One region of the Absicoccus intestinalis genome, then DNA from elsewhere that is predicted to be linked to it. Evidence: a T-box and tRNA genes for the amino acid it is inferred to sense, from the RefSeq annotation. Region 1 holds a T-box; the other holds one or more tRNA genes.
The links. A T-box is a leader RNA that pairs with one kind of tRNA and senses whether it is charged. The one in region 1 lies ahead of tyrS (tyrosine--tRNA ligase), so its partner is inferred to be a tRNA-Tyr.
Positions count from the first base shown of each region.

Region 1 (3,400 bases):
CCCAATTAGCCAAAGAATATGAAATCCATCCCTTTCCGATTCTTTCTTTAGAAGACTATGTAGATATTGTAGTATCGCAATTGGAAGTCTTACCACCCGATATGATCATTGAACGATTAACAGGTGATGGCTTAGCCGATGAATTGATCCTGCCCACTTGGACAATAAAAAAGACCATCGTTCTCAATGAAATTGATAAACGAATGGCCCGTTTGGATACTTATCAAGGTAAATATTATTGTAGTTCCAAGCAATAGTAACGTTTCTTTCCTCGGCGAATGATCACACAACCATCCACATAGGCATCTTTCGAAGAAATGATGGCATGCACATCTTGTACTTTGACACCATTGACACTGATGGAATTTCCTTTGATCCATTCACGTGCTTCTCGTTTGGAAGAAGCAATATGTGTATTGACCAAAACATCTTCTAAGATTTGGTTATCTGGACAAGATGTTTTTTCCATATTCTTGACTGCATCATGACGTTCGGATGTATCCAAATCCGCCAATTTTCCTCGGAATAAAGCATTGGTAATCTTTAATGCCGAATCCAAAGCTTCTTGACCATGCAGATCACGGACAACTTCACTGGCTAAGGCTTTTTGTGCTTCTCGTTTATGAGGTGCTTCTTTTAAGGATACTTCTAAGGCATCAATTTCTTCTTTGGTAAGGAAGGTCAATTTCTTTAAATATTCAATAACCTTGGCATCTTCCGTATTAAACAAGAATTGGTATAAATCATATGGACTGGTTTTTTCTGGATCCAACCAAACCGTTCCCGTTTCACTCTTACCAAACTTCGTTCCATCGGCTTTGGTGATCAAAGGCATTGTCAAACCATACGCTTTGGCATCGGCTCCGCATTTTTTACGAATCAATTCCAAACCGGATGTAATATTGCCCCATTGATCTTGTCCACCAATCTGTAAGGTACAATTCTTCGTTTTGTATAATGTATAGAAGTCTAATGACTGCAAGATCATATACGAGAATTCCGTATAAGAAATACCCGATTCCAAACGTTTTTTAACGGTTTCTTTATTCAACATATAGGTGATATTGAATAGTTTTCCATAATCACGTAAAAAATCAATGATTGTAACATCTTTGGTCCAATCCAAGTTATTGACCATCTCAAAACCAAACAATTTTTGAATCTGATCATGGAGGGCATCAAAGTTGTGCTTTAGAACTTCCGGGGTCAACATTTGTCGCTCGCCGGTTGCTTTTGGATCCCCAATAAAACCTGTCGCACCACCCACTAACATAATGGGATGATGGCCATGTTGCTGCAAACGTTTTGCCATTAATAAGCTTGAATAATGACCAATATGCAAACTATCGGCTGTTGGATCGGTACCAATATAGAATGTCACCTTTTCATTGTTGATGACATCTTTAACTTCAGGACTTGTGACATTATCAATCAAGCCACGCCATTCTAATTCTTCAAAAAGTTCCATGTCTGTCTCCTTCTCATAAAAAAAGAACATATCATCCAAGGGACGAAATGTTCGTGTTACCACCCTAATTTATCTAAAGATCACTCTTTAGACCTTCGTGACTGTTTCCAGTTCATCCTTTAATGCAGGATATACAAGCAGCTCCCAAGCTGTATTCCATAGCCGATAGACAGTTTTTCACCAACCAACTGTTCTCTAAACTATCCTTTCTATGCCTTGTCTTGTTCTTTGCCTTGGTTGCATCATAACATATTCATTCTCACAAACGCAAACACTTTTCTATTTCGGTATAGATTTTATATATGAAACATCTAAAAAAATTTAATATTCTTTTTAAACGTTATTTCATCGTATAATAGGAAAATAGAAAGAAGGAAATATATGTCGATCATTGATATTTTAAATAATAATAAAGTAACCATTTCTTTTGAGGTCTTCCCTCCCAAAAAAGAAACCAATTTTGATGAAGTAGAAAAAGCAGCCCGTCAAATTGCGGATTTGCATCCAAACTTCATGTCGGTAACCTATGGAGCTGGTGGCACCAATAATAAAAACACCGCCCACTTAGCGGCAGATATCCAAAATAAGACATCTACCCCTGTACTCGCTCACTTAACTTGTGTGTCTTCGACAAAAGAACAAGTGGCATCCGTCATCCATACCTATGAAGATTTAGGCATTGACAGTATCATGGCTTTACGTGGCGACCTACCAAAAGACGGTAAAGTGAGTTCCGATTATACCCATGCGATTGACTTGATTCGTGATATCAAAGCAATCAATCCCAACCTATGCATTGGCGGCGCTTGTTATCCAGAAGGTCATGTGGAATGTGAAAGACAATCCGAAGACATTCAACATTTAAAAGAAAAAGTGGATGCTGGTTTGGATTTTTTAACAACGCAAATGTTTTTTGATAATGATACTTTCTACAATTTTATGTTTAAGATTCGTGAAGCCGGTATTACCGTTCCCGTGTTAGCGGGTATCATGCCTATTACGAAAAAGCGCCAAGTTGCTCGCAGTGTGGCTTTGAGTGGTGCAACCATCCCACATAAATTCCGTCGTATGGTCGATCGTTTTGGCGATAGTGAAGAAACCATGAAACAAGCAGGTATCATTTATGCTTCCGAACAAATTATTGATTTGATTTCCAATGGAATCAATCATATCCATGTATATTCTATGAATCGTCCCGATATTGCTGCTGGTATCATTCAGAATTTGTCTTCTATTATTGATTATGATCGAATTAAAGAATAGTGAAATCCAACGATATCTTGGCTATCAAAAAATCCAACCCGATAAACAAATCAATACGTTGATCGAACGTTGCAAAAAAAACGTCATTCACCGTTCCACGCCAAGAAAAAGCGTCCGTGTCTTCCCGCTTATTTTTCAAGAAGACACATTAGTTATTGAAACCATGCATATCCAATCGAAAAGTTTGTATCGAAATTTAGCTGGATGTGACAAAGTGTGTCTAATGGGCGTGACCATTGGTCCTGCCATTGATCAATTGATTCGGCGAGCAGAAATTTCCCATATGGTAGAAGTTGCGATTTACCAAGCCATTGGAGCTGCCTATGCAGAAGCCTGGGCCGATACGGTCAATCAAGAAATCAAAGAAACCATGTTAGGTCAAGGCTATTATTGTCGCCCTCGATTTTCACCTGGATATGGCGATTTTGATTTAAGTTTTCAAACCCAATTCAGCCAATTATTAGATTTACCTCATACAACTGGTATAACGCTGACCGATACCTTATTGATGATGCCATCGAAATCTGTAACTGCATTGATTGGTTGTTCAACCAAAGAAGAACCTTGTATCTTGGCTGGCTGTGAAGTCTGTGAGAAAACCAATTGTTCGTTTAGGAGGAATACACAATGAAAACATTTTTGGATCGTTTAGGAAAAGAATGGCTCTTT
Region 1 is NZ_JALBUS010000003.1:101,181-104,580, forward strand. It holds gene mnmL (tRNA modification radical SAM protein MnmL/YtqA) at 1-257, shown strand, start outside; gene tyrS (tyrosine--tRNA ligase) at 236-1,468, opposite strand; T-box leader at 1,504-1,706, opposite strand; gene metF (methylenetetrahydrofolate reductase [NAD(P)H]) at 1,850-2,731, shown strand; gene MOZ64_RS02760 (vitamin B12 dependent-methionine synthase activation domain-containing protein) at 2,712-3,362, shown strand; gene MOZ64_RS02765 (homocysteine S-methyltransferase family protein) at 3,359-3,400, shown strand, end outside.

Region 2 (3,400 bases), on a different contig from region 1:
TCGTTACGATCGTGTTATTGAAAGTTGAGTGGATATGTGCAACTCCACGCGCAACATTCTTTTTTGCACGACGTTTTGCTTTGGTTTTCTTCTGTGCCATACTCTACGCAACCTCCCTATTTCTTCTTGTTTGCCACTGTCTTGGCTTTTCCTTTACGCGTACGCGCATTGGTCTTTGTTCTCTGTCCTCGTACAGGCAATCCTTTTCTATGTCGGATACCACGATAACAACCAATCTCCATCAATCGTTTGATGTTCAATTGAACTTCGCGTCGAAGATCTCCTTCGACTTTAATGTTGTCGATTTCTTTACGAATCGCATTCATCTGCTCATCGCTCAGATCTTTTACACGAATATCTTCACTGACTTTTGCGTTTTCCAATACTTTCTTCGCTGTACTGTTTCCAATGCCATAAATATAGGTCAATGAAACAACGACGCGCTTATTGTTTGGAATATCTACACCTGCAATACGTGCCATTTCTTCCTCCTGTTAGTTTCCTTGTCTCTGTTTGTGCTTAGGGTTCTCACAGATTACCATGACTCTTCCCTTACGTCGAATGACTCGACATTTATCGCACATTGGTTTTACGGATGGTCTTACTTTCATATAAATAACCTCCTACTTTCTTCTAAATGTAATACGCCCACGTGTTAAATCATAGGGTGAAATTTCTACGGTTACACGATCACCTGGTAAAATGCGAATGTGGTGCATACGGATTTTACCAGAAACGTGAGCCATGATTTCGTGTCCGTTTTCCAATTTCACTTTAAAAGCCGCACTTGGTAAAGTATCTACAACGATACCATCTAATTCGATCACATCTTGTTTAGCCATGAACCTTGACTCCTCCTTTTCTGATGAAATGATAGGCATAAAAAGCCAATTACCATTATACTAAACTTTAAACACCTTGCCAAGTAAAAAAAAACAGGCCAAGCCTGTTTCAAACCCTTGGTGACCTGTAGGCGATTCGAACGCCTGACCCTTTGATTAAAAGTCAAATGCTCTACCAGCTGAGCTAACAGGTCAAAAAAAAAGTGGTGCCGACTAAAGGAATTGAACCCTCAACCTACTGATTACAAGTCAGTTGCTCTACCAATTGAGCTAAGTCGGCAAAAAAAATGGAGCAGGTGATGAGAATCGAACTCACGTAGTCAGCTTGGAAGGCTGAAGTTCTACCATTGAACTACACCTGCATAAAAAAATGGTGACCCGTAGGCGATTCGAACGCCTGACCCTTTGATTAAAAGTCAAATGCTCTACCAGCTGAGCTAACGGGTCACGATGGTGCCGACTAAAGGAATTGAACCCTCAACCTACTGATTACAAGTCAGTTGCTCTACCAATTGAGCTAAGTCGGCAAATATCAAATGGTGGAGGTTAACGGGCTCGAACCGCTGACCCTCTGCTTGTAAGGCAGATGCTCTCCCAACTGAGCTAAACCTCCAAATGGAGCAGGTGATGAGAATCGAACTCACGTAGTCAGCTTGGAAGGCTGAAGTTCTACCATTGAACTACACCTGCATAAAAAAGTGGCTGGGGTAGCTGGATTCGAACCAACGAGTGCAGGAGTCAAAGTCCTGTGCCTTACCGCTTGGCTATACCCCAATAAATGGTGGAGGAGGACAGATTCGAACTGTCGAACCCGAAGGAACTGAGTTACAGTCAGCCGCGTTTAGCCACTTCGCTACCCCTCCAAAACTATTTAAATGGTGGAGGTTAACGGGCTCGAACCGCTGACCCTCTGCTTGTAAGGCAGATGCTCTCCCAACTGAGCTAAACCTCCGTCATTGCTTGGCGCTTTTATATATTACCAAGAGACGTACTCTTTGTCAAATCATTTTCTGTACTTTTTTTAATAATTCTTGATATCGTTTTTTCAAAGCACAAGTACAAGCCGAACGCATTGCCTTTTCGTTTACCCGATGATTGATGTGTACCACATTTTGATCTTGCATGACCACGATCGTACCTTGAATGCATTCTCTTGGTTTTCCATAAATACTTTTGATACGAATGGCACCAAAACGACGACACAGACTCAGGTCCACATCCGAATGCATTTGAAAATAAGGAATGGAATACAACACCGTATCGGATGGTGAAACAATATAAGCGGGCACCCCCATTTCTTCCAACAAAGGCTGCCATTCCATACAAAGACGCAATGCACGCACACTTTTCGGCTTATCCAATGCATCCAATACAAATATCATATACGTTCCTTGTGTATGTCTCAGTAATTCTTTCATTTGTAAATGTATTGTAGCATTCTTTTTTCAATAGTAAAATAGATGTATGGAATACATTGGATTAGATATTGGTACCCACACCATACGTTACATCAAAGAAAATACTATTTTATTTGATCAAGCGTCCCTATTGGCTTTTGATACCAATAAAAAAACAATTGCGATTGGCACCGAAGCTAGTCAACTGCGCGGTACACGACATGTCCGTAACTATCGCCGTCTATCTGAACTTTATAGCTATTTGGATGAAATCTTTAATCGCTATGAAAGTTTTCGTTTGTTTCACAAAACAACTGTCTTCTTTACCACTCCTTCTACCTTTGATAAAAAACAATGTGAAAAAATACGTCATCATATTCTCGAACAAGGTGCGACACAAGTTATCTATGATAAAGAACTTTGGTGTGCAGCCATTGGCGCCAAACTGCAAATTAACACATCCATCTCCGCATGTATGTTATATATGGGACATGCCTCTTGTGATATTGCCTGTTTTTCAAATGGCATCATTCAAAAAGAAAGTCATTCACCATATGGTGGTGCCCAAATTCTACAAACTTTCTATCGATGGATCCAAAAAAAATACAATCTTCAAGTCAGTCAACCCTTTATCGAACAGATATTGTTCCAATTTGGTCAAAGTCGTGAACCCATCCTGATCCACGGCACCGATATACGAACCCAACAAAATCGCAGCATTTCCATTTCTCAAGATCAAATTGGTCAAATTTTATCACGCATCGTGTACACATGGAGCCAATGGATCTATACCTTCTTGACCACTTTATCCAATCAACAACAAGGTGACCTGGCAAAACGAGGCATTGTCTGTTGCGGTGGTCTCATGGAAATTCCTCAAATCGATACCATTTTACGTCAACAACTTCATATTCCCTTTTTTATCAGTCCCAATCCGCAATATACCATTGCTTATGGCATCATGACCATCTTAGACCGTTTAAAAGAAGAAGATGAACAAAAAAAATAGAAGCTATCGATTTTCGATAACTTCTACTTTTACTACATTATCTGGTTCAAGATCATATGTAACTTTCGCAAATTCCTCTAAGTGATTTTCCAACATATCATGGACCATTGAATAAACAGCTTCTTTATCTTCATCACTCTTGCATTTATACT
Region 2 is NZ_JALBUS010000012.1:14,130-17,529, forward strand. It holds gene rpsK (30S ribosomal protein S11) at 1-100, opposite strand, end outside; gene rpsM (30S ribosomal protein S13) at 117-482, opposite strand; gene rpmJ (50S ribosomal protein L36) at 495-611, opposite strand; gene infA (translation initiation factor IF-1) at 624-842, opposite strand; tRNA gene MOZ64_RS08030 (tRNA-Lys) at 961-1,036, opposite strand; tRNA gene MOZ64_RS08035 (tRNA-Thr) at 1,047-1,122, opposite strand; tRNA gene MOZ64_RS08040 (tRNA-Gly) at 1,131-1,204, opposite strand; tRNA gene MOZ64_RS08045 (tRNA-Lys) at 1,214-1,289, opposite strand; tRNA gene MOZ64_RS08050 (tRNA-Thr) at 1,294-1,369, opposite strand; tRNA gene MOZ64_RS08055 (tRNA-Val) at 1,380-1,455, opposite strand; tRNA gene MOZ64_RS08060 (tRNA-Gly) at 1,459-1,532, opposite strand; tRNA gene MOZ64_RS08065 (tRNA-Gln) at 1,542-1,616, opposite strand; tRNA gene MOZ64_RS08070 (tRNA-Tyr) at 1,622-1,705, opposite strand; tRNA gene MOZ64_RS08075 (tRNA-Val) at 1,719-1,794, opposite strand; gene MOZ64_RS08080 (hypothetical protein) at 1,841-2,224, opposite strand; gene MOZ64_RS08085 (rod shape-determining protein) at 2,307-3,248, shown strand; gene MOZ64_RS08090 (hypothetical protein) at 3,252-3,400, opposite strand, start outside.
Region 2: it has a tRNA-Tyr gene. The T-box ahead of tyrS (tyrosine--tRNA ligase) is inferred to sense a tRNA for this amino acid. The anticodon was not compared.